One region of the Streptomyces sp. NPDC021622 genome, then DNA from elsewhere that is predicted to be linked to it. Evidence: riboswitches for the same ligand, from Rfam matches in the RefSeq annotation. Region 1 holds a riboswitch; each other region holds the start of a gene.
What was found. A riboswitch is a leader RNA that binds a small molecule or an ion and turns the genes downstream of it on or off. The one in region 1 is predicted to bind thiamine pyrophosphate.
Positions count from the first base shown of each region.

Region 1 (9,478 bases):
GTGGCTGGGCCAGCGGGATCAACGCGTACGCCGTGGTCCTGCTGCTCGGTGTCTTCGGCGCGACCGGGGTCAGCGACGAGGTGCCCGAGTCGCTGCAGCGAACCGATGTGCTCGTCGTCGCCGGGGTGCTGTTCGCCTGCGAGGCCGTCGCCGACAAGATCCCGTACGTCGACTCGATATGGGACTCCGTGCACACCGTGATCCGGCCGGTGTCCGGCGCCGTGGTCGGGGCGCTGCTCGCTGGGCAGAGTGGCTCGCTGCCGGATCTGGCGGCCGGAGCGGTGGGCGGGTCGACGGCGCTGGCCAGTCACTGCGTCAAGGCCGGGACCCGGATGGCGATCAACAGCTCCCCCGAGCCGTTCAGCAACATCATCGTGAGCACGGCGGAGGATCTCGGGGTCGGCGGGATCATCAGCTTCGCGATGTTCTACCCGGAGGCCGCGGCGATCATCGCGGCGGTGCTGCTGCTCCTCGGGCTGCTGATACTGGTCTTCCTGATCTCGCGGATCCGGCGGTTCCTGCGGCGCAGGGCCCAGCGGCGCGAGGAGAAGCGGATCGCGGCGCGGCTGGGTCGGCCGCCGGACTGAGGGCTCCGGACCGAGGGCTCCCGGCGTGACTGTCAGTGGTGGCCGATAGGGTTTTTCGCATGGCACGGATTGTGGTGATCGGCGCCGGGATGGGCGCGATGGCGGCGGCCGCCCGGCTGGCCGTCGCGGGCCACCGGGTGGTGGTGCACGAGCGGTCGGGGACGTACGGCGGCGCGCTCGGCCGCGTGGAGCGGGACGGCTTCGCGTTCGACACGGGCCCGGGCCTGCTCCATCTCCCCGCCGTCTACCGCGACTTGTTCGTGAAGACCGGCAAGGAGCCGCTGGAGAAGGTCGTCGAGCTGTCCCAGGTGGAGCCTGCGGTCCGGCACGTCTTCGCGGACGGCACCACGGCCGATCTGCCGAACGCGTCCCGCGCGGGCGTCGGCGAGGCCTTGGACGCGGCCCTCGGCAGCGGTGCGGGCGCCGGCTGGTCGGCGTTCATGAACCGCGCCCGTGAGGCCTGGGACCGCACCCGCCGCCCCCTCCTGGAAGAGCCGCTCTGGCCGAACTGGCAGGTGCTGGCCGACCGCGAGCCCTACCCCTCGGTGCCGCACAAGCGCCTCCTGCGGCGCGAGCGCCGCGCGGCCACCCTCACCGAGGTCGCCGAGCTCGAACTGGGCGGGGACGCCCGGCTGCGCGCGCTCCTCGAGCAGTACGCCCTCGCGTACGGCCTCGACCCGCGGACGGCCCCGGCCAGCGCGGCCGTCCTGCCCTACCTGGAGCACACCTTCGGCGCGTGGTCCGTGCGCGGCGGGATGCGCGCCCTCGCCCAAGCCGTGTACGAGCGGTGCCTGGCCCGCAGGGTCGAGTTCGCGTTCGACTCCGCGGTGACCCGGATCGCCGAGAAGGACGGCCGCGCGGCGGGCGTCGAGCTCGCGGACGGGACGGCGCACGAGGCGGACTTCGTGGTCGCCGGTGTCGCGCCCGGCGTACTGGACGGCCTACTGTCCGGTGTATCCGGCATGTCCGGGGCATCCGGTGTGAACATACGCGCGGAGGGTGAGGTGCCGGCCAGGTCCGGACTGCCCAGCCGCCTCACGGTGCTCCTCGCCCTGCGCGGAGCCCGGCCCGCGGGGACGCCGCACCGGACGGTGCTGCACACCCCCGACCGGCAGGACGAGCTCGACCGGCTCTTCGGGGACCGCCCGGGGCTGCCCGCCACGCCGACCGTCACGGTGCTGCGCCCCGACGACCCTTCGCTCACGCCCGACGCCGGGCATGAGGCGGTCACCCTCACGGTCACCGTCCCCGCGCACACGGAGATCACCGAGGCGGACGTGGACCGGCTGCTGACCCGCGCCGAGACGGCCGTGCCGGGGCTGCGGGAGCGGCTCCTGTGGCACGAGGTCCGCACCCCGGCCGACATCGCGGAGGCCACCGGCGCCGAAGGCGGCGCGGTCCCGCCCCCGTCCCTCGCGGCGGGCGAAGGCCGGCTGCTTCACCCGGCCAACAGCACGCGCGTGCCGGGGCTCTTCGCAGTCGGCGGCTGGTCGCACCCGGGCGGCGGGCTTCCGCACGCCGGCATGTCGGGCACGCTGGTCGCCGGGCTGATCGTGGAGGGACCGGAGTTCCGCGGCTCGCAGTGAGCCCCGGGGTCAGTAGCGGTACTGCTCGTTGTACCCCGCGTCGTACCCGTGCCCCTGGGCCTGGTCGCCCTGGTTCGGATACGGCTGCTCGGGCGGGAGTTCGCCCCCGTACGCCCCGTAAGGGTCGTCGACGCTGCGCTGCTGGGGCACCCAGACCCCGCCGGGCGGCGTCTCGCTGTAGCCACCGCCGCCGTTGCCATTGCCGTACGGATCGGCGGCGGGATAGGGCGGGTACGGCTGCTGGTCGCCGTAGGTGTCGTAGCTCTGCTGGCCGCCGTAGGTCTGCGTCCCGATGTACGGGTCGGAGTACGCGGCGTACTGCTGCTGTCCGGTCTCCCCGTAGGCGTAGGGCTGCTGCGGGTCATAGCCCGCCGTGGCGTACGTGTCGTAGCCGTAGCCGCTGTCCTGGGCGGGCTGCTCCTGTGCGTACGCGGAGTCGCTGTACACGCCGTACTGCCCGGTGTCGTCCGGCATGGGCTCCGGCGCGTAGACCCCCTCGCCGGGCGCGTGCGCGGGCGGCTCGGGCTGCTCGTACGCGAGGTCGGAGACCTGGAGCGTCGGGTCCTGGGCGGCGGCCCGCGGCGAGGTCTTGCGGCGCTTGCTCAGGCCGGGCTGGCCGCCGAGCGCCCAGCCGGTCGAGAAGCCGCGGCGGAACGACAGCGTCACGTACGTCTGCCCCGTCGCGAAGGCGATCGCGCCGGCGCCGATCACGACCACCGACGGCATCAGGACGCCGATGACCACCCCGAGGAAGCCCCCGAAGGCGAGCAGCCGCCAGCGCAGTCGCGCCTTGTACTGCAGCAGCACCTCGCCGAGCAGCCACAGCGCGACGCATCCGAACGCGATGTAGAGGACCGTCCAGCCCATGTACGCCCCTCTCCCCACGGCCGCCGCCCCAGGGGTACGGCCGGTCAGGCCTGCGGGTGATGCAGACCCAGATTCTCGTAGATCTCCAGCGTCGCCGTGGAGTTGTTCAGCGTGATGAAGTGCAGCCCCGGCACACCCTCGGCCAGCAACCGCGCGCAGAACTCCGTCGCGAACTCGATGCCAATGGAGCGTACAGCCGCCGGATCGTCTTTGGCTGTGAGGATGCGCTCTTTGAGCGCCGGCGGGAAGGAAGCATTGCTGAGCTGGGGCAGCCGCTCCAGCATGCGCACGTTCGTCACCGGCATGATCTCCGGGATGATCGGCGTCGAACAGCCCGCGGCCTCGACCCGGTCGCGCAGGCGCAGATACTCCTCCGGGTAGAAGAACATCTGTGTGATTGCGTAGTCGGCGCCCGCGCGGCACTTGTCGACGAAGTGCCGGACGTCCGTGTCCCAGTCCTCCGACCGCGGATGCATCGCGGGGAAGGCCGCGACGCCCACGCAGAAGTCACCCGACTCCTTGATCAGCTGGACCAGTTCGGCGGCGTATGTGAGGCCTTCGGGGTGCTTGACCCAGTCGGCGAGCGGGTCGCCGGGCGGGTCGCCGCGGACCGCGAGCATGTTCCTGATCCCGGCGTCCGCGTACTGCCCGATGATGTTGCGCAGCTCGGCCACGGAGTGGTCGACCGCGGTGAGGTGGGCGACAGGCGTGAGCGTCGAGTCGGCGACGATCTGCTGGGTCTCCTTGACCGTGCCCGCACGCGTCGAGCCGCCCGCTCCGTACGTCACGGAGACGAAGCTGGGGGCCACCGCCTCGACCCGGCGCAGCGCGTTCCACAGGTTCCGCTCGCCCTTCGGGGTCTTCGGCGCCGAGAACTCGAACGAGTACGTGGTCTTGCCGGTCGCAAGCATGTCGCGCACGGTGCGTGCGCGATCTGTCCTGGTGGAAGCAGTGCCTAGGGCCATACGGGCAGGTTAGCGACGGGGTGCCGCACCGGCTAATCCCCGTCCACCTTACGGACAGCTTCCCCGGAGGATGGCCGAAGAACGCCGATCAGGCCGTACGCAGCCGCTTTGCGAAGTCCGCCGCGGCCGCCGCCGGATCGTCCGCCTCGGTGATGGCCCGGACGACGACGACGCGGCGGGCGCCCGCTTCGAGCACCTCGTCCAGATTGCCCGCGTCGATACCGCCGATCGCGAACCACGGGCGGTCCGTGCCCAGCGACGCCGTGTACCGGACCAGGTCGAGACCGGGGGCGTGCCGTCCCGGCTTAGTGGGGGTCGGCCAGCAGGGGCCCGTGCAGAAGTAGTCCACGCCGTCCTGGACGGCCGCCGCCGCGGCCTCGGACTCGGCGTGTGTGGAGCGGCCGATGAGTACGTCGTCGCCCAGGATGCGGCGGGCCGCGGGCACGGGCAGGTCGCCCTGGCCCAGGTGCAGCACATCGGCGCCGATGGCGTGCGCGACGTCCGCGCGGTCGTTCACGGCGAGGAGCTTGCCGTGCCGACGTGCGGCGTCGGCGAAGAACTGGAGGTGCTCGAGCTCCTCGGCGGCCTCCAGGCCCTTGTCGCGCAGCTGCACGATGTCGACGCCGGCACCGAGGACGGCGTCGAGGAACTCCGGGAGGTCTCCCTGGCGCTTGCGGGCGTCCACGCACAGGTAGAGGCGGGCGTCGGCGAGCTGCTCGCGGGCAGGCGTGATGGCCATGGAGTGTTCCCCCCGGGTGTCGGTGGCGGTGGCGTACGGGCCGCGTGGAGCACGCTGCGGCCCGTACACCGCACGGTTCGGATCAGGTCAGACGGCGAGCGCCTGGGCGCGGCGCTTCACCTCCGTGCCGCGATTCTCGCTCAGCGCCTGCGCGGGCGTGCCCGGCAGGGTCGGGTCGGCGGTGAAGAGCCACTCCAGCATCTCTTCGTCGGAGAAGCCGTCGTCCCTCAGGAGCGTCAAGGTGCCGGTCAGGCCCTTGACGATCTTGTCGCCGTCGATGAAGGCGGCGGGCACCTGGAGCGCGCGGTTCTCACCACGGCGCACGGCGATCAGCTGGCCCTCCTTGACCAGCTGGCGCACACGCGTCACCTCGACGTCGAGCATTTCGGCGATGTCGGGGAGGTGGAGCCATGCGGGGACGAGAGCATCAGTCTTTGCGTCAATCTCGGTCACAGGACAAAGCGTATCCCCGGCGACTGACAGAGGGCGGCACAGGCGGCGCGGCTACTCCAGGACCGCCTTTTTGAGCGGCACCGACGGATCCGCCGCCTTGGCCGGATCGAGCCGCGCGCCGCTCTCGATCAGCTTGCGGCCCTGGGCGAGGTCCCGGGGGCGCCCCACCGCGAGGACGGCCACCAGGGCGCCCGCGCGCAGCCAGCACACCGTCCAGGCCGCGCCCGCCGGGTCACCTCGCCACACCAGTGCGTCGGCGGAGCCGTGGTGTCCCGCGTACTGGACGAAGCGGCCGAACTGCTCGGACCAGAAGTACGGGACCGGGTCGTACGCCGCGGGGGCCTCGCCGATGATGTTGGCCGCGACCGTGCGCGGGCCCTGGAGGGCGTTGTCCCAGTGGTGGACGAGGAGGCGCTCGCCGTACCTTCCCGAAGGGAAGGAGGAGCAGTCCCCGACCGCGTACACATCCGGTTCCGAGGTCCTCAGGTGGTCGTCGGCGACGACCTCACGGTGGGCGCCGAGGGCGATCCCGGAATCCGCGAGCCACTGCGTGGCGGGCCGGGCGCCGATGCCGACGACGACCGCGCCGGCGGGCAGCCGGGTGCCGTCGTCGAGGAAGACGGTGCCGGGCTCGACGCGCTCCACGCGCGCGTGGGTGCGCAGTTCGGCCCCGGAGTCCGCGTACCAAGCGGCCATCGGCGCCGCGACCTCCGCAGGCAGCGCCCCCGCGAGCGGCCGCTCGGCGGCCTCGACCACGGTGACCGCGCAGCCCGCCTCGCGCGCGGCGGTGGCGAACTCGGCGCCGATCCAGCCCGCCCCGACGACCACGATGTCGTGCTGCTCGGCGAGCACCGGGCGCAGCCGTTCGGCGTCGTCCAGCGTGCGCAGCAGATGGACGCCGGGGACTCCGGAGGCGCCGGGCAGCAGGATCGGCTCGGCGCCGGTGGCGATGACGAGGGCGTCGTACGGGACCGGACCCCGCTCGGTGTCCAGTTCGTGGTCCGCGGGGCGGACACCCGTGACCTCGTGGCCCAGGCTCAGCTCGATGCCCAGCGCCTCGAAGTCGACGTCGAAGGCGGAGCCCTCCGCCTTGCCGAGCAGCACGGCCTTGGACAGCGGCGGCCTGTCGTACGGCTGATGGGGTTCCGCCCCGATGAGGGTGACCGCACCGGTGAACCCCTGATCGCGCAGGGCCACGGCGGTCTGCACCCCGGCCATCCCCGCGCCGACGATGACGACCTGGCGCTCTGCCTGCCTCTGCTGCTCGCTCACCCGATCACTGTAGGGCGGCACGGGACGCCGACTTCAGGGCGCGACGAGGAGATCTCTGACACACCGTCACCGCCCATATCCGGACAGCTCCCCCTACTGCCGCCGGACCCGACGGGCTAGGGTGGCCGGTGCAGAGCACTCGCGGGAGCCCGGACGCACCGGGCTGAGAGGGAGGCTGGGACGGCCTCCGACCGTACGAACCTGATCCGGGTCATGCCGGCGAAGGGAGGGGCTGGACACCCATGCATCCACGTACACCACCCCATGCGACAACGGACGTCCTCGTCGTCGGGGGCGGCATCATCGGCCTGGTCACGGCCTGGCGGGCGGCGCAGCGCGGTCTGTCCGTGGCGGTCGTGGACCCCGAGCCCGGCGGCGGCGCGGCGCAGGTCGCCGCGGGCATGCTGGCCGCGGTCACCGAGCTCCACTACGGCGAGCAGACGCTGCTCGGCCTGAATCTGGCCTCCGCGAAGCGTTATCCGGCGTTCGCACAGGAGCTGACGGAGGCGAGCGGCCGCGATCTCGGCTACCGCGCCTGCGGCACGCTCGCCGTCGCGCTGGACTCCGACGACCGCGCCCATCTGCGCGAACTGCACACCCTTCAGCGCCAGTCGGGGCTTGAATCGGAGTGGCTGAGCGGGCGTGAGTGCCGCCGCCTCGAACCGATGCTCGCGCCCGGTGTGCGCGGCGGGCTCCGCGTGGACGGCGACCACCAGGTCGACCCGCGCAGGCTCACCGCGGCGCTCCTGGTGGCGTGCGAGCGGGCCGGCGTGGTCTTCCACCGGGCGTGGGCGCAGCGCCTGACGGTCGTGCGCGACCGGGCCACCGGTGTCGTCCTCGAGGACGGCGCCGCCCTGGAGGCCGGCCGGACCGTGCTGGCCGCGGGCAGCCTCAGCGGACGCCTCTCAGGGGTCCCTGAGGGGGTTCTGCCGCCCGTTCGCCCGGTCAAGGGGCAAGTGCTGCGTCTTACGGTGCCGGAGCGCTACGCGCCGTTCCTGAGCCGTACGGTGCGCGCCGTGGTCCGGGGCAGCCATGTCTATCTGGTGCCGCGCGAGAACGGCGAGCTGGTGGTCGGCGCGACCAGCGAGGAGCTCGGCTGGGACACGACGGTCACCGCGGGCGGCGTGTACGAGCTGCTTCGGGACGCCCACGAGCTCGTACCGGGCATCACGGAACTGCCGCTGACCGAGACCCGCGCGGGACTGCGCCCCGGCTCCCCCGACAACGCGCCGATGCTCGGCCCCACCGCCCTGCCCGGCCTCCAGCTGGCCACCGGCCACTACCGCAACGGCGTCCTTCTGACACCCGTCACCGGCGACGTCATGGCGCACGCCCTGGTCACCGGTGAACTGCCCGACGAGGCACGGGCGTTCACCCCCCGCCGGTTCGCGACGACACCCTCGGCACAGTCCCTCATGGAGCAGCCCGCATGACCCACTCAGCCGTCTCAGTCAACGGAGAAGTCCGCGAGGTGGCCGCGGGCACCACGCTCGAATCCCTGGTCGCCACGCTCACCGCGGCCCCGTCCGGCGTCGCCGCTGCGCTCAACGAAACCGTCGTCCCGCGCGCGCGGTGGTCCACCACGGCGCTCGCCGACGGCGACCGCGTCGAAGTGCTCACCGCCGTCCAAGGAGGCTGAACCGACATGGCAGACGACCCCTTCGTCATCGGCGGGCTCACGCTCTCCTCACGGCTGATCATGGGTACGGGCGGTGCGCCGAGCCTCGACGTGCTGGAGCGGTCACTCGTCGCCTCCGGAACGGAGCTGACGACGGTCGCGATGCGCCGCCTCGATCCGGGCGTGCAGGGCTCGGTGCTCTCCGTGCTCGGCAGGCTCGGCATCCGGGTCCTTCCGAACACGGCGGGCTGTTTCACCGCGGGCGAGGCCGTCCTGACCGCCCGGCTCGCCCGGGAGGCGCTCGGCACGGATCTGGTGAAGCTGGAGGTCATCGCGGACGAGCGCACCCTGCTCCCCGATCCGATCGAGCTCATCGACGCCGCCGAGACCCTGGTCGACGACGGCTTCACGGTGCTTCCGTACACGAACGACGACCCGGTCCTCGCCCGGAAGCTGGAGGACGTGGGCTGTGCGGCGATCATGCCGCTCGGGTCGCCCATCGGCTCCGGGCTCGGGATCCGCAACCCGCACAACTTCCAGCTGATCGTCGAGCACGCGCGCGTGCCGGTGATTCTGGACGCGGGGGCGGGCACGGCGTCCGACGCGGCGCTCGCGATGGAGCTGGGGTGCGCGGGTGTGATGCTCGCCTCGGCCGTGACGCGGGCGCAGGAGCCGGTGCTCATGGCGGAGGCCATGCGGCACGGCGTCGACGCGGGGCGCCTGGCCTTCCGGGCGGGCCGGATTCCGCGGCGGCACTTCGCCGAGGCGTCCTCTCCCGCGGAGGGCATGGCCAGGCTGGATCCGGAGCGGCCGGCGTTCTGAGCGCAGGGCGCCTGTTACAGGTCGGCTGCAGTCGGGCCCCGGGGCCGCCCGCGCGGGCATCGGTGTCAGCGGTGGCTCGTAGACTCCCTCCGTGGACACGACCCTTCAGGACCCGCTCGTCGGGCAGGTGCTCGACGGCCGTTATCGCGTGGACGGACGGATCGCGGTAGGCGGGATGGCCACGGTCTACCGGGCCGTGGACACCCGCCTCGACCGCGTGCTCGCGCTCAAGGTGATGCACCCGACGCTCGCCGCCGACGTCTCGTTCGTCGACCGCTTCATCCGCGAGGCGAAGTCGGTCGCCCGGCTCTCGCACCCGAACGTGGTGGGGGTCTACGACCAGGGCACCGACGGTGCGTACGTCTATCTGGCGATGGAGTACATCGCCGGGTGCACCCTGCGCGACGTCCTGCGCGAGCGCGGCGCCCTGCAGCCGCGGGCCGCGCTCGACATCCTGGAGCCGGTGCTCGCCGCGCTCGGCGCCGCGCACCGCGCCGGGTTCGTGCACCGCGACATGAAGCCGGAGAACGTCCTCATAGGGGATGACGGCCGGGTCAAGGTCGCCGACT
Region 1 covers NZ_JBFACK010000001.1:519,640-529,117, reverse strand. Annotated here, with positions in the region: gene AB0G47_RS02410 (DUF4126 domain-containing protein) at 1-587, shown strand, start outside; gene AB0G47_RS02405 (NAD(P)/FAD-dependent oxidoreductase) at 647-2,173, shown strand; gene AB0G47_RS02400 (hypothetical protein) at 2,183-3,040, opposite strand; gene metF (methylenetetrahydrofolate reductase [NAD(P)H]) at 3,085-4,005, opposite strand; gene thiE (thiamine phosphate synthase) at 4,094-4,744, opposite strand; gene AB0G47_RS02385 (Rv2175c family DNA-binding protein) at 4,832-5,197, opposite strand; gene AB0G47_RS02380 (FAD-dependent oxidoreductase) at 5,249-6,469, opposite strand; TPP riboswitch at 6,601-6,714, shown strand; gene thiO (glycine oxidase ThiO) at 6,712-7,902, shown strand; gene thiS (sulfur carrier protein ThiS) at 7,899-8,108, shown strand; gene AB0G47_RS02365 (thiazole synthase) at 8,115-8,909, shown strand; gene pknB (Stk1 family PASTA domain-containing Ser/Thr kinase) at 9,001-9,478, shown strand, end outside.

Region 2 (9,478 bases), on a different contig from region 1:
AAGTGGTAGACGGTGGTGATGCCGAACTGCCAGCGCGCCAGTGTTTCCGGCGCCAGAGCCAGGTCCACGCGACTTCTCCTTACGTGCCGTAGTCACATCGGCAGTTTGCGCTTTTAATCCCACTGATTCCGGGATGAACGAGACACGCTTGTGAACGCGTTCACATTCACAAGCATTATGTCGTACCGCCTGTCGGTACCCGTAAGGGGGGGGTCCCCTACCGGGCGGTACACAGGGACGTATCGACAGGAACGCGAAGAAAGCCCCCGGGGTGCGTCCCCCGGGGCCTTCCCAACGGCTTCAACATATTGTTGAATCCGCGCCATGCAGATACGGATCTCCTGGCCCTCAGGCCACCTGACCGCGACGATCGAGGACACCCCGACCGCCCAGGCCCTGGGCAAGGTCCTGCCGCTCGCCTCCACCGCCCACACCTGGGGCGAGGAGGTCTACTTCGACACGGGCGTGAGCGTCCCGATCGAGGACGGCGCCCAGCAGGTCGTCGAGCCCGGCACGGTCGCCTTCTGGACCGACGGCGACGCGCTCGCCCTCCCCTACGGACCCACCCCGATCTCACGGGGCGACGAGTGCCGCCTCGCGAGCCCGTGCAATCTCCTCGGCCGGATCGACGGCGACCCGCGCCTGCTGGCCACCGTCCGCTCCGGCGATCCCGTCCGCGTCGAGCTCACCACCGGCTGACCACGCCGAACCGCGCTGCAGCAAAGCCGCGCAGGCTCAGAGCTCCTTGCGGAACGCCTCCGCCGTCTGCAGGAAGATGTCGTTGGCCTCGGTCTCCCCGATCGTGGCCCGCATCCCCTCGCCGGCGAACGGCCGCACGACCACACCGGCCTTCTCGCAGGCGTCCGCGAAGTCGGCGGTGCGCTCCCCGAGCCGCAGCCACACGAAGTTCGCCTGCGTCTCGGCGACCGTCCAGCCCTGCGCCCGCAGCGTCTCGACCACCCGCGTGCGCTCGGACACCAACGAGCCGACCCGGCCCATCAGTTCGTCCTCGGCCCGCAGCGAGGCCACCGCCGCGTCCTGCGCGACCTGGCTCACCCCGAAGGGCACCGCCGTCTTGCGCAGGGCGGCCGCCACCGGCTCATGGGCGATCGCGAAACCGACGCGGAGGCCGGCCAGGCCGTACGCCTTGGAGAACGTACGCAGCACGGCGACGTTCGGACGCTCGCGGTAGAGCTCGATGCCGTTCGGCACCTCGACATCACGGATGAACTCGATGTACGCCTCGTCCAGGACGACAAGGACATCGCTCGGCACCCGGTCGAGGAACCGCTCGAGCTCGGCCCGGCGCACGACCGTGCCGGTCGGGTTGTTCGGGTTGCAGACGAAGATCAGCCGCGTCCGGTCGGTGATGGCCTCGGCCATCGCGTCCAGGTCGTGCACCTCGTCCGCCGTCAGCGGTACCTTCACCGACTTGGCCCCGCTCACCTGCGTGATGATCGGGTACGCCTCGAAGGACCGCCAGGCGTAGATGACCTCGTCACCCGGTCCGCACGTGGCCTGAAGCAGCTGCTGCGCGACGCCGATGGAACCGGTGCCCGTCGCCACATGCGACACCGGCACCCCGAAGCGGTCGGCGATCTCACTCATCAGGCCGGTGCAGGCCATGTCCGGGTACCGGTTGAAGGAACCGGCCGCGGCGAGCGCGCTCTCCATGACACCGGGGAGCGGCGGGTACGGATTCTCGTTCGAGGACAGCTTGTACGCCACCGGACCATCGGCCGCGGCAGGCTTGCCGGGCTTGTAGGTGGGGATACCCTCCAGCTCGGCGCGCAGCCTCGGGTTCGTCTCGCTCACCGCAGTCCTCCTCTTGAACACCTGAACACCCTGACTTCAATACTGCTCACCTTATGAGGATTCAGCCCCGCTGCGAATGGGTTCCGGGGCATCGAGATACGAAGGCGCACGATGAGGGGGGAGCGCTCCCCGTTACGTCACGCGCCGGTGGCTCACTCCGTGGCGCGCATCACCCGTGAAGGTGAGTTGAGACCTCTTCGAAACATCGCTCATTTGGCAGGCCTGTGCGCGACGACAAGGGACCGACTCCCCCGAATCCCGCCAACTCCCTTGCATTCCAAGGTCATTGGCCCGTACTCACCATGCAGAAACGTGCCTGTCAACGAGTGAATATGCGCCCGCACTACCCACCCTCATGAGCCCTACTATCGGCTCGCCATGACAGCAGCAGGGAACCACCAGGTGAGCCGAGCGGAGACCGCCCGCCGGGGCAACCGGCAGAGCCGAGCGGGCATCAGAGACGTCGCCGCCGCAGCCGGTGTCTCCATCACGACTGTCTCCGACGCTCTTAACGGCAAGGGACGCCTCCCGGACGCCACCCGACGCCATGTCCGCGAGGTCGCCGAACGGCTGGGCTATCGCCCCTCCGCGGCGGCCCGAACGCTCCGTACCGGCAAGTCGGGCCTCATCGGCCTGACCGTGACGACATACGGGGATGAACCTTTCACCTTCACCGAATTCGCGTACTTCGCGGAGATGGCCAGAGCCGCGACCTCGGCCGCGCTGGCCCGCGGCTACGCCCTTGTCATCCTGCCCGCCACCTCCCGGCGCAGCCCGGTCGACGTCTGGTCGAACGTCGCGCTCGACGGCACAGTCGTCGTCGATCCTTCAGACCACGACCCGGTCGTCAGCGAGCTGGTCCGCCAGGGCCTGCCCGTGGTCTCCGACGGCCGCCCAGCCGGGTCTCTCCCCGTCACCGCCTGGGTCGACAACGACCACGAGGCGGCGGTCCTGGAGATCCTCGACCACCTCGCGGCGGCCGGCGCCCGGCGGATCGGACTGCTCACCGGGACCACCACCGACACGTACACCCACCTGTCCACAACCGCCTATCTGCGCTGGTGCGAGCGCGTCGGACAGGACCCGGTGTACGAGTCCTATCCGGCCCACGACCCGTGCGCCGGCGCCGTCGCGGCCGACCGGCTGCTCGCCCGGCCCGACCGGCCCGACGCCGTCTACGGCCTGTTCGATCCGAACGGAACCGATCTCCTCGCGGCCGCCCGCCGGTACGGACTGCGCGTCCCTGACGATCTGCTGCTCGTGTGCTGCAGCGAGTCGACGGTCTACGCCACCACCGAACCGCCCATCACCACGCTCTCGCTGAAACCCCGGCGCATCGGCACAGCCGTCGTCCAACTGCTCATCGACGCCATCGAAGGGCTCGATTCGGGCCGCCCGGTCGAGCAGGTGATACCGACGGAGCTGATCGTGCGCACCTCGTCCGAGCGACGTCCACCGCGTACGACGGTCAGCTCACCCCGTTCGCCAGGACCTGGTTGACGGTGCCGGCCGGCGGGGAGAGACACCCTGTCGGCCCGCGCTGCCCGGCGCCCACCAGCACAGCCCGGTCATGATCTACGGGGAAACCCCTACCCAATTCGGGAGAAAACCTCGGTGAACTGGGGTTCAGTACTGATTCACCACCCCTGGTGCACCACACAGCGCGAGCCGCATTCCTATGATGGGCGGACGACACCGCGGGCCGCTGCGACCAGGCAGTCCGATCTCGGTGCAGATGCGGCGCAATGGTGGTGGAGGGGTCGATGACTCAGGGGGCCGGTCAGGGACCCGATGTGCGGACGGCGACGCTGCGCGACTTCCGCGTACCGGCGTACGTCCATGAGACCGGTCCGGTCGAGGGAAGTGCGGGGGACGCGGCGGGTCCTGGCGGCTCCGGGGAGGTTCCCGGGGTGCCGGACAACGGCTACACCCCCACCCAGCGCGACCTGCCCGTCATCAACCGCGGCGACACCGTGCAAGTGGAGGTGCAGGCCATGCCCGAGCCTCCACAGGCGCCGGCGTCCGACGAGCACGGTCCGCTGTACGTCGTGGGCGATGTGCACGGCTATCTGGAGGAGCTGCTCGCGGCCCTCCAGGAGCAGGGCCTCATCGACGCCGACGGCAACTGGTCCGCGGGCAACGCGCGACTGTGGTTCCTCGGCGACTTCACCGACCGCGGCCCCGACGGCATCGGCGTCATCGACCTCGTGATGCGCCTGTCCGCCCAGGCCGCCGCAGCCGGCGGCTACTGCAAGGCCCTGATGGGCAACCACGAGCTGCTCCTTCTCGGCGCCAAGCGGTTCGGGGACACCCCGGTCAACTCGGGCGCGGGCACCGCCACGTTCCAGGCCGCCTGGCTCCTCAACGGCGGCCAGAAGACCGACATGGAGCGCCTGGAGGACCACCACCTGCAGTGGATGGCCCGCCTGGACGCGATCGAGGCGGAGGACGGTCATCTCCTGATGCACTCCGACACCACCGCCTATCTGGATTACGGCGACTCGATCGAGGCCGTGAACGACACCGTCCGCGAGACACTCACGCGCAACGACGCGGACGAGTGCTGGGACCTCTTCCGGAAGTTCACCAAGCGCTTCGCCTTCCGCGACGAGTCCGGCCCCGCGGCCGTACGCGAACTCCTCGACATGTACGGCGGCCACCGCATCGTCCATGGCCACAGCCCCATCCCGTATCTGCTGGGCGATGTCGGCTCCGAGGACGATTCGGACGGCGGCGGGCCCGTCATCGAGGGACCGCACATCTACGCAGGCGGACTGGCCATCGCCATGGACGGCGGAGTGACCATGGCCGGAAAGCTACTGGTCTGCCAACTCCCCTTGGATAGCTGAGCGTTCGCTGGGCAGGCGATCCATTACAGGATCACGCTGGCCAGGGGGCCTATTTCTGGAAACCCCCTGTCACCGCGTGCCGTCACGGCTCTACCATCGGCTTATCCGTAGCAGGCTCCCCTCCGTTTCTGCCCGACGGCTCGTACCCATGCGAGCCACCAAGCCCTACGGAGCATCGGGGGATGCACATGAACAGCGCTCCACACCTGCTCAATGAGGACCGCCCCGAGTTCGAGCGGATCCTCGATGAGGCGCTGCGCACCGCACCGAACCGTCCGGATCTCGCCGCAGTGGGCGAGCGGCTCAATCCCGAGCAGCTGCGCACCATGGCACTGAACGCTACTGCGCTGATCACTGCCGCTGCCACGACCGAGTACACGCACTATGTGAAGGTCCGCGAGAAGCTGCGCGAAAGCGGATCTGCCGCACCATCGATACGGGAACGGAGCAGCCAGAGCGAGGCGGAAGCCGGCTCGGGCGGCCTCGGTCTCGCCACCACGATGGGGGAGGTCACCGCCGAGACAGGGGCGGGGGCGGGGGCGATCGCCGTGGTCGCGGTGCTCGCACCCGTGCTCGCCGGGGCGGCCGCCGCGATCTTCCTGCTCGTGGGCTACATCCTGAAGATGCTCAACCCCGAGCCCGCCTTCGCGGACACCCTGCTCACCGCGGGATGGCTGTTCGGCGCGCTCACCGCAGGGGGCATCCTGGTCGCTGCGATCGGCCTGCTCCTGACCGCTCTGCGCAATGGCTCGACCTCGCTCCAGGCCGGCTCGCACGGCGAACGGAACGAGGAGGTGGTCCGCGCCAGGGAAGCCTGGGGCGAGGCACTTCTGGAGCGCGGCGTCCTTCCGTTCCTGCGGGAGGCGCTCGCGGATCCGGGGGCTGCACAGGTGGCCCGTACGCCGTCGGCGGACCCGAGCAGCCGCATGCCTCAACTGGGCTACCACCGGCCCGGGTTCAGCAGCCCGGACGGCGGTCCCTCAGCGGGGCCGCGGCCGAGCTACTCGAGTCCGGACTTCTCAAGCCCCGACTTCGGCGGGCCCGACCACAAGCCGGAGTAGCGGGGCCGCGGGCGAGCACGGCTGTGGGTCCCCCAACGGCTGTTGGGAGACCCACAGATTCGCGCTGTCCGGAACCTCGTGGGCCGTTTCAGTGGCCTGCTCGGTTCAGTCCGCGATCGGCAGATAGACCCGGTTGCCCGCCGCGGCGAACTCCTTGGACTTCTGCTCCATGCCCGCCTCGATCTCGTCCTGCTCAAGGTCACCGCCGTGCTGGCGGCGGATGTCCTGCGAGATCTTCATGCTGCAGAACTTCGGCCCGCACATCGAGCAGAAGTGCGCCGTCTTCGCGGGCTCGGCCGGCAGCGTCTCGTCGTGGAACTCCCGTGCGGTGACCGGGTCGAGGGCCAGGTTGAACTGGTCCTCCCAGCGGAACTCGAAGCGCGCGTCCGAGAGCGCGTCGTCCCAGTCCTGCGCGCCCGGGTGCCCCTTGGCGAGGTCCGCCGCATGCGCGGCGATCTTGTACGTGATGACGCCCGTCTTCACGTCGTCCCTGTTCGGCAGGCCCAGGTGCTCCTTGGGCGTGACGTAGCAGAGCATCGCCGTGCCCCACCAGCCGATCATCGCGGCGCCGATGCCGGAGGTGATGTGGTCGTAGGCGGGCGCGATGTCCGTGGTGAGCGGGCCGAGCGTGTAGAACGGCGCCTCCTCGCAGATCTCCTGCTGGAGGTCGATGTTCTCCTTGATCTTGTGCATCGGGACGTGACCGGGGCCCTCGATCATCGTCTGTACGTTATGACGCTTGGCGATCGTGTTGAGTTCCCCGAGGGTCTTCAACTCGGCGAACTGCGCCTCGTCGTTGGCGTCCGCGATCGATCCGGGGCGCAGGCCGTCGCCGAGCGAGTACGTCACGTCGTACGCCGCGAGGATCTCGCAGAGCTCCTCGAAGTTCTCGTAGAGGAAGCTCTCCTTGTGGTGCGCCAGGCACCAGGCGGCCATGATCGAGCCGCCGCGCGAGACGATGCCGGTCTTGCGGCGCGCGGTGAGCGGGACGTACGGAAGGCGCACACCCGCGTGCACCGTCATGTAGTCCACGCCCTGCTCGGCCTGCTCGATGACCGTGTCCTTGTAGATCTCCCAGGTCAGCGCCTCGGCCTGGCCGTCGACCTTCTCCAGGGCCTGGTAGAGCGGCACGGTGCCGATGGGGACGGGGGAGTTGCGCAGGACCCACTCGCGGGTGGTGTGGATGTTGCGGCCGGTGGACAGGTCCATGACCGTGTCGGCGCCCCACTTGGTGGCCCAGGTCATCTTGTCCACCTCCTCCTCGATGGAGGAGGTGACCGCGGAGTTGCCGATGTTGGCGTTCACCTTCACCAGGAACTTCTTGCCGATGATCATCGGCTCGATCTCCGGGTGGTTGACGTTGGCCGGGATCACCGCGCGGCCCGCGGCGACCTCCGCGCGCACGACCTCGGGGTCGAGGTTCTCGCGGATCCCGATGAACTCCATCTCGGGCGTGATCTCGCCGCGACGGGCGTACGCGAGCTGCGTCACCGCCTGACCCTGACGGCCGCGGCGTGGCTGGCGGGGACGGCCGGGGAAGACCGCGTCGAGGTTCTTCAGCCCGCCGCGGGGCGAGGTGTGCTTGATGCCGTCGTCCTCGGGACGGGGCGGGCGGCCCACGTACTCCTCGGTGTCGCCGCGGGCGATGATCCAGTTCTCGCGGAGGGGTGCGAGACCCCTGCGGACGTCGGTGTCGATGGACTCGTCGGTGTACGGCCCCGAAGTGTCGTACAGGGTCACGGCCTTGCCGTTGGTGAGGTGCACTTGGCGGACCGGCACGCGCAGATCGGGGCGTGAGCCCTCGACGTACGCCTTGTGCCAGCCGATGGACTTCCCGGCCTCGTCGCTCTGGTTCTGCGTCGAGGCAGGCGTGCGTGCGTCCGATGTGGTCATGAGACCTACTCCCTACGCCGGCATTACCCGGTAACAGGTTCGGCGGTCGACGCAGCGGATCCCGTACGGCACCGGCACCATTCGTGCCGTTTCGTACGGAGGTCAGCGCCCTCTCAGCCCGGTGCTCCGAGCTCCCGCGTTTGCAAAGGTGCCCCCACGCTAGCGTCATATCGGGCGTGCTGAACAGAGGGCCCCCTCCGTTCTTGCGATGATCGGGCAGTGACCACCACAGAGCCGCCGCCCCGCCCGCCGTCCGAGCCGCCGTCTCAGCCGCCGTCCCAGCCGCCCTTCTCGAACCCGCCCGGGGGCGGGGACGGGCACGGGCACTCGCACAGCCACGGCCCGGCGGCGCCCGTCTCCAAGCATCTGCGCAAGGTCATCGCCGCGGTGCTGATTCCTTTCGCCACGGCGGTCGTCGTGGGCCTCGTCGTGCTCTGGCCCGGTGGCGCGCCGGGCCATGAGCGCACCGGGGTCGGCTTCGACCGGCAGACCGAGTCGGCGACGGTGACGAAGGTGCAGGAGCTGCCCTGCAAGGACGTGAACGCCTCGCAGCCGCCGCCCACCGGGGACACCTCCACTCCCGAGGGCCAGACCGCGCAGTCGCGCGCGGAGGGCATGTGCAAGAAGGCGACGGTCGAGGTGACCAGCGGCAAGGACAAGGGCCGCACGTTCACCGAGATCGTCCAGCCGGACTCGCCTCGGCAGTTGCGCGAGGGGCAAGAGGTGGTGGTCGCCTATGAGCCCAAGGCCCCGGAGGCGCTGCAGTACTCGGTCACCGATGTGGACCGCACGGTCCCCATGGCACTGCTCGCCGGGATCTTCGCCCTCGTCGTCGTCGTGGTGGGACGGATGCGCGGCGTCATGGCCCTGGTGGCGCTGGCGTTGAGCTTCTTCGTACTGACCTTCTTCATCCTGCCCGCGATCCTTCAGGGCTCGAATCCGCTGGTGGTGGCGGTGGTCGGGGCCAGCGCGATCATGCTGATCGCGCTCTATCTGTGCCACGGGCTCACGGCCCGTACATCGGTCGCGGTGATCGGCACGCTGATCTCGCTCCTCCTCATCGGGCTGCTCGGCTCGGTCTTCATCGGCTGGGCCTCGCTGACCGGCAACACGGACGACAACACGGGCCTGATCCACGGCCTTTTTCCGGATATCGACATGAGCGGTCTGCTGCTCGCGGGCGTCATCATCGGCTCACTCGGTGTCCTCGACGACGTGACCGTCACGCAGACGTCCGCGGTCTGGGAACTGCACCAGGCCAACCCGACGATGGGCTGGCGCGGCCTCTACCGGGCGGGCATCCGCATCGGCCGCGACCACATCGCCTCGGTGGTCAACACCCTGGTCCTCGCGTACGCCGGCGCCGCGCTGCCGCTGCTCCTGCTCTTCTCGATCGCACAGAGCAGCGTGGGCACGGTGGCCAACAGCGAGCTGGTCGCCGAGGAGATCGTGCGCACCCTGATCGGCTCGATCGGCCTGGTCGCCTCGGTCCCGGTGACGACGGCACTGGCCGCCCTGGTCGTCTCGGCCGACCGCACCGGAGGCACCACCGCCGCGTCGGCCGCCCCGGCCCCCGCGGCTCCCTCGGCCACCAAGCAGCGCCGCGGCGGAGGCGGTGGCCGACGCCGCAAGCCGTGAGGGGGCGGGGCCGCGAACCGGGGCCGGGAGCCAGCCAACGGGGAGCCGACGCCGAGCCCTCAGGGCAATGCCGCGAAATGCACCAATCTGCCATCCGGCTGTGCCCGTTGGCCCCCCGGAGGTCAGCCCGCGCTCTGCTCCTCCGCGAGGATCCGGTCCAACGCCTCGTCCAGGTGTGTCTCGAAGTCGGCGAGCGCCCGCTCCTGCCCGAGCGGCACCAAC
Region 2 covers NZ_JBFACK010000019.1:13,098-22,575, reverse strand. Annotated here, with positions in the region: gene AB0G47_RS31965 (cytochrome ubiquinol oxidase subunit I) at 1-68, opposite strand, end outside; gene AB0G47_RS31960 (cyclophilin-like fold protein) at 325-699, shown strand; gene hisC (histidinol-phosphate transaminase) at 736-1,815, opposite strand; gene AB0G47_RS31950 (LacI family DNA-binding transcriptional regulator) at 2,194-3,315, shown strand; gene AB0G47_RS31945 (metallophosphoesterase) at 3,561-4,664, shown strand; gene AB0G47_RS31940 (hypothetical protein) at 4,847-5,725, shown strand; gene thiC (phosphomethylpyrimidine synthase ThiC) at 5,831-7,618, opposite strand; TPP riboswitch at 7,611-7,766, opposite strand; gene AB0G47_RS31930 (YibE/F family protein) at 7,838-9,256, shown strand; gene AB0G47_RS31925 (SsgA family sporulation/cell division regulator) at 9,379-9,478, opposite strand, start outside.
Region 2: another riboswitch for thiamine pyrophosphate. It lies ahead of thiC (phosphomethylpyrimidine synthase ThiC); the one in region 1 lies ahead of thiO (glycine oxidase ThiO).

Region 3 (9,478 bases), on a different contig from region 1:
CGGCCCGGCCCGGCTCAGGGTGCTCGCCGCGATCTCCACGGCCGTGGCCTGCTCGCTCGGCTCGATGGCGGCGCTGCTGTTCTTCCTGCATCTGCGGGGCGATCTGACGGGGCTCCCGTTGGACGGCGCGGCGGCCGAACTGCTCGCCGCCGACGCGCCGTTGCCGCTCGCCGCCGCGCTGACCCTGCTCACCCTGGTGCCGCTGAGCGCCTCGGCTGCCAGCGCCCTCGTGCTCCGGCCGAGCCCCGCGAAGCCCGCCGCCGAGCGGGAGCAGGACGACCCGGAACGGCCGGACGCGCCCGCTGCCGCGCCGAGCGGGCTGCCCTGGGGGGTCTCGCTGCTCGCCGCGGGTCTCGCCGTGGAGACGTACGCGAGCCGGGCGGGCGGGGCCGCCGGGGAGTCAGCCCTCGCCATGCCGGGCGGCCTCACCGGCGGCTCCTGGGGTGTGCTCGCCGGATGGGGAATCACGGCGCTCGGCCTGGCGGTCGCGGGCCCCGGCCTCACCTACCTCTGCGGACGGATGCTGCAGTCGGTACGGCCCGGCGCGATGCGGCTGCTCGCGGGGCGCGCGCTGCAGGAGGAGGCCCGGCGGATCGGCCGGCCGCTCGGGGTGCTGTGCGCGGTGGCGTCGGGCGGGTACGCGGCGCTGACCCTGCACTCCGGCAGCCGCCCCGACATCGGTCCGCTGACCACGCTCGGCTCGCTCCTCGTCGTGGGCTGCGCGGTCCTCACCCTGGCCACGGCCGCGATCGAGGCGAAGAACGCGCGCTCGGACACGACGGCCGCGCTGCTGCAGCTGGGGGCTCCGGTGACGATGCTGCGCGGCTCGGCGGCGCTGCGCGCGGGCGCCCTCGCGGCCGTGTTCGGCCCGCTGACGTGGTTGGTGGCGGAGCTGGCGGCACTGCCTCTCGTCTGAGGCCGCCGCTCGTCCGAGCCGGAGAAAAAAGTTCGCGCCCTCCGATGAGTTCCGCGTCGAACGGACGTCTACCCCTCCGTACGGCACACGACGCACCAACCACACAGAGCTCAACGGGAGAGACACTCATGTACCAGCAGATGATCTTCGTCAACCTCGCCGTGAACGACGTCGACAGCACGAAGAAGTTCTTCACGGAGCTCGGCTACACGATCAACCCGCAGTTCACCACGGACGACTGCGCCTGCGTCGTGATCAGCGACACCATCGTCGCGATGATGCTCGGCAAGAAGCGCTACCAGGACTTCACGACGAAGCAGATCGCGGACTCGACCACGACCAGCGAGGCGCTCCTCTGTCTGAGCGCCGAGAGCCGCGAGAAGGTCGACGAACTGGTCGACAAGGCCGTGGCGGCCGGCGCCACCGAGGGCCGTACGCAGGACTACGGCATGATGTACGGCCGCAGCTTCGACGACCTGGACGGCCACACGTGGGAGATCATGTGGATGGACCCGACCGCCGTCGAGGGCTGAGCACGACCGCCCGGCTGTGCCTGCTTAGCATGGGCGGATGCAGTCGACTCCCGAACCCGCATCCGCCCACGCGTCATCGCCCGCCCAACTCCCGGGCGGTGACCGTGAGATCGAGACCCTCGCCGAGTTCGACGAGGTCGCCGCGCGGGGCTCGCTGGCCGGCTGCCGCGTCCAGGGCATAGATCTGACGGAGCGCACGTCCGCGCTGCGGGCCTGCGACGCCAAGGGCGCGGTGTTCCTCGGCTGCCCGATGGAAGAGGGCGCGGCCGACGCGATGCGGTCCGCGGGGGCGTTGGTGTTCCCGCCGGTGCCGGGTCTGCCGTTCGACCCGTACCGAGGCCTTCTCTACACGCCCGACGAGTTGTTCGCCGGGCTCGCCGAAGGCGGGTACGACGCGACGCCGGACGCCCGCGCGTACGCCTGGTTCCAGGAGACCAAGGCGGACGGGGACATCTTCTCCTCGATGCTCCGCGCGATCCACGACGACTCGATCTCCGACGCCCTCGACGAACTGCTCGTCGGCGCACGGGTGGTGGGCGTCATGGGCGGCCACGCGATGGCCCGTGGGACGGAAGCGTACGAGGGTGCGGCGCGGCTCGGCCGTTCGCTCGCCCGCGCGGGCTTCGTGGTCGCGACGGGCGGCGGCCCGGGTGCCATGGAGGCCGCGAACCTGGGCGCGTACGCGTCAGTCTTCCGCGACGAGATGCTGGACGAGGCACTGGAACTCCTCTCGAAGGCCCCTTCCTTCACCCCGTCGATCACCGAGTGGGCGCGGGCGGCCTTCGACGTCCGCGAGCGCTGGCCGGACGGCGGCGCGTCGGTGGGCATCCCCACCTGGTTCTACGGCCACGAGCCGCCGAACGCCTTCGCCACCCACCTGGCCAAGTACTTCGCCAACGCCACCCGGGAGGACGGTCTGCTCGCCCGCTCGAACGCGGGCGTCGTCTTCCTGCCCGGCGCGGCGGGCACGGTCCAGGAGATCTTCGACGCGGCGACCCCCAACTACTACGAGTCCCGGGGCAAGCCGGCCCCGATGGTCCTGGTCAACCGCACGCACTGGACACAGACACTCCCGGCCTGGCCCCTGCTGCAGGCGCTGGCGCAGGGCCGCTCGATGGGGCCGACGATCGCCTTGGTGGAGGGCGTGGAGGAGGTCCCGGCCGCACTGGCATCCCTCCCGCCGGACGGGCCGAGCGCGACGAGCTCATGACGCCGACCGGCGGCCACTCAGCCTTCCAGCCCGCCCGGCGAACCTTCCAACCCGCCCCGTGAACCTTCTAGCCCGCCCCGCGAACCATCCACTCCGCCCGGCGAACCATCCAGCCCGTCCCGCGAACCTTCTAGCCCGTCCGGCGTTTGAGGACGAACTCGGCGAAGCCGGTGATGACGGCACGCAAGGCCCCCGCGCAGCGGGTTTTCGGGAAGGGGCGGGGTTGGGGAAATCAAGTCACCCGAACGAGGCCCGCTCCAGCCAGAACTCCAGCAACTCCCGCTCCCCCAGCACCTCCACAGCGCCGCCATCCAGAGACCGCCGCCGATAGAAGGCCAACAACACCTCAGTAAGCGGCCCCCGCAGAGCAACCGTCGCCTTCTCATGCCCCCGCCGCCAGCTGAACCCGTCCTCACCGAACTCAATGACCCACTCCGCATTCAGCCCCGCCGGCGCATCAGTCGCATGCAGATGGATGCTGCGGCCCGCACCCCGCAGCTCAGCGGCACTGTCCCCCGGCTGGGACCGCTGCACGTACTGCACGATCTCCAGCCACTCATCGATCGCGTCGGCAGCGACATCAGCCGCGACCTCATACGGGACCCCCGCGGCGATCGCCGCGTCCGCACGGTGAATGGCCACCTCATGCGTCATACGCCGCGCCCAGAACCCGGCGTTCCGCGGCTCGGCCCAGGTCCACACCGGGGTATCGGCGCTCACGGCGGGCAGCGTCTTCAAGGCCAGCTCGGCGGTCTCCGCAAGCCAGGCGTCGAGCGCGGCGGGGTCGTCGCCCTCGGGACCACGGATACCCGGGACCTTCTCCTCCGGGATGTCGTCCGTGGCCCGGGTGGCGACCAGCTGCTCGGCCCAGCGCACGGCACCGCCGACGTGGCGGGCGAGGTACCCCAGGGACCACTCCGGGCAGGTCGGCACCGTGGCCGAAAGGTCGGCTCCGGCCAGGGTGACCCGCAACTGGCCCAGCTGATCTGCGATTTCGGCGCAGTGGCGGTCGTAATCCAAAGACGTCATGAGGCGCACCCTAGATCGACCGCGCAACCCGGGCACCCGAGTTTCGCCCCCACGCCCCACGCCCCCACGCCCCCAGGCCACCTCAGCCCAGAACCACGACATCCCCCACGTCAAAGGCAACCCCCACCGTCTCCCCCACCCCAGGCGCATCCCGCAACGCACAGGCCGCCTCAAGCCTCGGCCCCGCCCCGGGCTCCAGGTGTACGGCGACATGCGTGCCCCGGAAGGTCCGCGCCGTCACCATGCAGGGCAGCCCCTCGTCGGCGGGCACGAGCCGCACCCCGGCGGGCCGCACCAGGAGCCGGCACCGGCCGTCCCGTACCCCCGGAGGCACCGGGATCTTGCCCCAGGCGGTGTCCGCCACGTCACCGGCCACCGTCGCGTCGACGACGTTGTCGAAGCCGAGGAACCGCGCGACGAACTCGTCCGCCGGGTTCCGCCACACCTCAAGTGGCGTACCGGACTGGGCGATCCGCCCATCGCGCATCACGACGACCCGGTCCGCGAGCGCGAACGCCTCGCCCTGGTCGTGCGTGACCGCGAGCACCGTCGTACCCAACTCGTCGAAGAGCTCCCGGAGTTCGACCACGAGCCGTTCCCGCAACGAGCGGTCGAGCTGCCCGAGCGGCTCGTCCAGCATGAGCAGCCGCGGCCTCGGCGCGAGCGCACGCGCGAGGGCGACGCGCTGCTGCTCGCCGCCGGAGAGCGAGGCGACGACCCGCCGCTGCGCACCCGGAAGCCCCACGAGGTCGAGCAACTCGGCCACCCGGTGGGCCTGTTCGCCCCGCGCCACGCCGTGCATCCGCAGCCCGAAGGCGACATTGCCCGCCACGTCGCGCTGCGGGAAGAGCTGATGGTCCTGGAACATCAGGCCGACGCCCCGCCTGTGCGCGGGCACCCCCCGCTGGTCCCGTCCGTCGAGCAGCACCTGCCCGCCGTCCAGCTCCTGCAGCCCCGCGACCGCCCGCAGCAGCGTCGACTTGCCGCTGCCGCTCGGCCCGAGGACGCACACGATCTCGTGCTCGGCGACCTCGAGGCCGACGCGGTCGAGCACGGCCCGCGCCCCGAACCGCACCGTCGCATCCGTCAGCGTCAGCAGCCCCACACCAGCAGCCGCACCCGCAGCCACACCCGCGGCCTCACCCATCAGAACTCCCCAGTCGTGCGATCGGTACGGAGCCGTTCGAGCAGCAGCAGCGACACCGCGCACACCACCATCAAGATCGTCGAAAGGGCCATCGCCTGCCCGTAGTTGAGCTCCCCGGCCCGCCCGAGGAGCCGGGCAACGGCGACCGGCAGCGTCGGATTGTCCGGCCGCGCGATGAACACGGTCGCGCCGAACTCGCCCAGGGACACCGCGAAGGCGAACCCGGCCGCGATCAGCAGCGCCCGCCGCACCATCGGCAGGTCGACCTCGCGCCACGCCCGCAGCGGCGACGCCCCGAGCACGGCCGCCGCCTCGCGCAGCCGTCCGTCGACCGCGCGCAGGACGGGAAGCATGGTGCGTACGACGAAGGGCACGCCCACCAGTGCTTGCGCCAGCGGCACCAGGATCCAGGTGGAGCGCAGGTCGAGCGGCGGCTCGTCCAGCGTGATCAGGAACCCGAAGCCGACCGTCACCGCGGACACCCCGAGCGGCAGCATGAGCAGCGCGTCGAAGCCGCGCACCAGGCGGCCGGCCTTCCGGGTGAGCGCCGCCGCGGCGAGACCGCCGATCACCAGGGCGATGGCGGTGGCGGCGAGCGCGTACTGGAGGGAATTCCAGACCGCGTCGATCGGCGGGACCAGGAAGGCGCCGCCCTCCGCCGATGTCAGCTCCTGGTAGTAGGTGAAGCCATAGCCGTCCGGGCCGCTCAGCGACCGCTCGATCAGCACGCCGAGCGGCAGCAGGATCAGCACGGCGATGGTGAGCATGACACCGCCGAGGAGCGCCCACTGCCCGGCGCCGCGCGGCCGCCGGGCGACCGTGGAGGCGTCGACCAGCTTCAGGGCGGTCTCCCGCCTGCGCACGGTCCATGCGTGCACGGCGAGGATCAGGCCGACCGCCACGAACTGCACGATCGTCAGGACGGCGGCCGTCGACAGGTCGAGGAGCTGGGCGGTCTGCCGGTAGATCTCGACTTCGAGCGTCGAGTACGCGGGTCCGCCGAGGATCTGTACGACGCCGAAGGAAGTGAAGGTGAACAGGAAGACCATGAGCGCGGCCGCCGCGACCGCGGGGCCGAGCGCGGGCAGCGTCACCGTCCGCCAGGCCCTCCAGCGCGAGGCGCCGAGCATCCGCGCGGCCTCCTCCTGGCGCGGGTCGAGCTGCGACCAGAGCCCGCCGACGGTCCGTACGACGACGGCGTAATTGAAGAAGACGTGCGCGAGCAGAATCGCCCACACGGTCGTGTCGAGCCGCAGGCCCCACATCTCGTCGAACAGCCCCCCGCGCCCGACAAGGGCGAGGAACGCGGTCCCGACGACGACCGTCGGCAGCACGAACGGCACGGTGACGGCGGCCCGGAGCACCTGCTTGCCCCTGAACTCGAAGCGCGCGAAGACATACGCGCCGGGGAGCGCGATCAGGAGCGTGAGCGCGGTCGACGCGAGCGCCTGCCAGGTGGTGAACCACAGCACGTGCCGCACGTCGGACTGCCCGATGACCTCCGCGATCCGCCCGAACTGCCACTCACCGTCCACCTTCAGGCCGCGCGCGACGATCGCGGCGACCGGATAGGCGAAGAAGACCGCGAAGAACGCGACGGGCACGGCCATGAGACCGAGCCGCGCCGCGCTCCCGCGTGTGAACCCCTTACGAGCGGGGGCCTTTACTTCAGTACGAGCGAGGTCCACGACTTGACCCACTGATCACGGTTGTCGGCGATCTTCTTCGGGGCCATGGTCTCCGGCTCGTCGACCTTCACGCCGTGCTTGACGAACAGCTCGGGCAGCTCGACGCCCTCCCGCACCGGGTTCACGAACATGTTCAGCGGCATGTCCTGCTGGAACTCGGTGCTGATCAGGAAGTCGAGCAGCGCCTTGCCGCCCTTCTCGTTCTTGGCGTTGCCGAGCAGACCCGCGTACTCGACCTGCCGGAAGCAGGTGCCGGTCGCGACGCCGGTCGGCGCCTCCTTGGGCTGCGGCTTCGCGTAGAGCACCTCGACGGGCGGCGACGAGGCGTAGGAGACGACCAGCGGCCGGTCGCCCTTGGCCTTCTTGCCGCCGGTGGAGCCGGAGAACTCCTCGCTGTAGGCCTGCTCCCAGCCGTCGACGACCTTGACGCCGTTGGCCTTGAGCTTCTTCCAGTAGCCCTGCCAGCCGTCGTCGCCGTACTGGGCGGCGGTGCCGAGCAGGAAGCCGAGCCCGGGCGACGAGGTCGACGCGTTCTCGGTCACGAGGAGGTTCTTGTAGGCGGGCTTGACCAGATCGTCGAAGGACTTCGGCGGCGCCAGCTTCTTGTCGGCGAAGTACTTCTTGTCGTAGTTGACGCAGATGTCGCCGCTGTCGACGGGCGTCACGCGGTGCTTGTCCTGATCGACGCGGAACTGCGAGGCGATCTGGTCCGAGCCCTTGGCCTCGTACGACTGGAAGAGGTCGTTGTCGAGCGCCCGCGACAGCAGGGTGTTGTCGACGCCGAAGAAGACATCGCCCTGCGGGTTGTCCTTGGAGAGGATCGCCTTGTTCACGGCGGCGCCGGCGTCCCCGTCCTTGAGGACGCTGACCTTGTAGCCGGACCGCTTCTCGAACTCCTTCAGTACGTCCTTGGAGACGCTGAAGGAGTCATGGCTGACCAGCGTGACGTTCTTGGAATCTGCGGCCTCGTCGCCGCTGCCGTCGGAGCTGCCGCAAGCGGAGAGCGCGACGAGCCCGAAGGTCACCGCGACGGCGGTGACCGTGACCTTCTTGGTGGTGCTCACTGAATTCAATCCTCCTGGGGGTGACCAGGAAGAGACGCGGCCCTGCCCACGGACCGGAAGGGTCCGCGGGCAGGGCGCAACAGCTTGAGTGATGTCCGAACTTCCTACCCGGAATGACCCGGGCAAGGTTCAGAGGGTCTGCGGCCAACCTGTCCTTGGCTGCCGCACTCTCAGCGCTGTGGCGCTCCCCTGTCGGAATATGAAGATGTGTTCCGGCTGTGAAGTTGTGTTTCGGCCAGCCTAACGCTCCGCCGCGGCGAGCTGACCGCACGCCCCGTCGATCTCCTGGCCACGGGTGTCACGAACCGTGACAGGCACCCCATGAGCGGCGATGGCGTCCACGAAGGCCTTCTCGTCCTCCGGCCGCGATGCCGTCCACTTCGAGCCCGGCGTCGGGTTCAGCGGGATCAGGTTCACATGCACGGGCTTGTTCTTGAGCAGCCGCCCGAGCCGGTCACCGCGCCACGCGTGGTCGTTGATGTCCCTGATCAGCGCGTACTCGATGGAAAGCCGGCGCCCGGACTTGGCCGCGTACTCCCAGCCGGCATCCAGCACCTCCCGCACGTTCCACCGCGTATTGACGGGTACGAGGGTGTCGCGCAGCTCGTCGTCGGGCGCGTGCAAGGAGATCGCGAGGCGGCACTTGAAGCCCTCGTCGGCGAACCGGTGGATGGCGGGCACGAGCCCGACGGTCGACACGGTGATGCCGCGCTGCGAGAGCCCGACACCGTCCGGCTCGGGGTCGGTCAGCCTGCGGATCGCCCCGATCACCCGGTTGTAGTTGGCGAGCGGCTCGCCCATCCCCATGAAGACGATGTTGCTCAGCCGCGCGGGCCCCCCAGGGATCTCCCCGTCCCTGAGCGCACGCATCCCGTCCACGATCTGGTGCACGATCTCGGCGGTCGACAGATTCCGGTCGAGACCGGCCTGCCCCGTCGCACAGAACGGGCAGTTCATCCCGCACCCGGCCTGCGACGAGATGCACATCGTCACCCGGTCCGGATAGCGCATGAGCACGGACTCGACGAGCGTCCCGTCGAAGAGCCGCCACAGCGTCTTACGGGTGGTGTCGTCGTCACAGCTGATGTGCCGCACCACGGACATCAGCTCGGGAAGCAGCGCCTCCTGGAGCTTGCCGCGGGACCCGGCGGGAATGTCGGTCCACTGCTCCGGATCGTGCGCGTACCGCGCGAAGTAGTGCTGCGAGAGCTGCTTGGCGCGAAACGGTTTCTCGCCGGCGGCGGCGACGGCTTCCTTGCGCTCGGCGGGCGTGAGGTCGGCGAGATGCCGCGGCGGCTTCTTGGCTCCGCGGGGCGCGACGAAGGTGAGTTCTCCGGGTACAGGCATGGTGAATCCAGTGTCTCAGACGGTCGGAGTGTGACCAGCTCAGCGCTCACTGGTGCCGGTCGTCATTGGTCGCCATTGGCCGTTGTGGGCCACCCTCCGACGGCCCATAGACGGCCCGGCACTCCCGCAGCTGACCTGCGAAAAGAGACCCAGACATTCCGTCCGGGTCCTGCCCCCTTGGGCCCATCAAGCTCGTACTGGCGACGGCGGGCATCAAGAGCGTCTACCCGCCGCCTGACCGGCTCTGTAACGTGAAATACGCCCCTACCAGCAGCAGGAGGCAGCACCCTATGCGTGGTCTTGGAGATCACCTCAGCATCGGCGAGCGCATCGCGTTCTACCGGAAGCGTCGCGGCTACACGCAAGAGGTGCTGGCCGGACTGGTCGGCCGTAGTACTGACTGGCTCGCGAAGGCAGAGACGGGCCGCAGGAAGCCGCCGCGGATCGACATGCTCGCGGAGCTGGCTCGGATCCTGCGCGTGCCGCTTGGCGACCTGCTCGGTCAGACCCTTCTAGTGGAGGATGAGAAGCACCAGGACGACGT
Region 3 covers NZ_JBFACK010000012.1:27,070-36,547, forward strand. Annotated here, with positions in the region: gene AB0G47_RS23680 (hypothetical protein) at 1-916, shown strand, start outside; gene AB0G47_RS23685 (VOC family protein) at 1,045-1,449, shown strand; gene AB0G47_RS23690 (LOG family protein) at 1,487-2,659, shown strand; gene AB0G47_RS23695 (maleylpyruvate isomerase family mycothiol-dependent enzyme) at 2,897-3,688, opposite strand; gene AB0G47_RS23700 (ABC transporter ATP-binding protein) at 3,771-4,835, opposite strand; gene AB0G47_RS23705 (iron ABC transporter permease) at 4,835-6,523, opposite strand; gene AB0G47_RS23710 (thiamine ABC transporter substrate-binding protein) at 6,499-7,587, opposite strand; TPP riboswitch at 7,671-7,788, opposite strand; gene rlmN (23S rRNA (adenine(2503)-C(2))-methyltransferase RlmN) at 7,828-8,934, opposite strand; gene AB0G47_RS23720 (helix-turn-helix domain-containing protein) at 9,225-9,478, shown strand, end outside.
Region 3: another riboswitch for thiamine pyrophosphate. It lies ahead of AB0G47_RS23710 (thiamine ABC transporter substrate-binding protein); the one in region 1 lies ahead of thiO (glycine oxidase ThiO).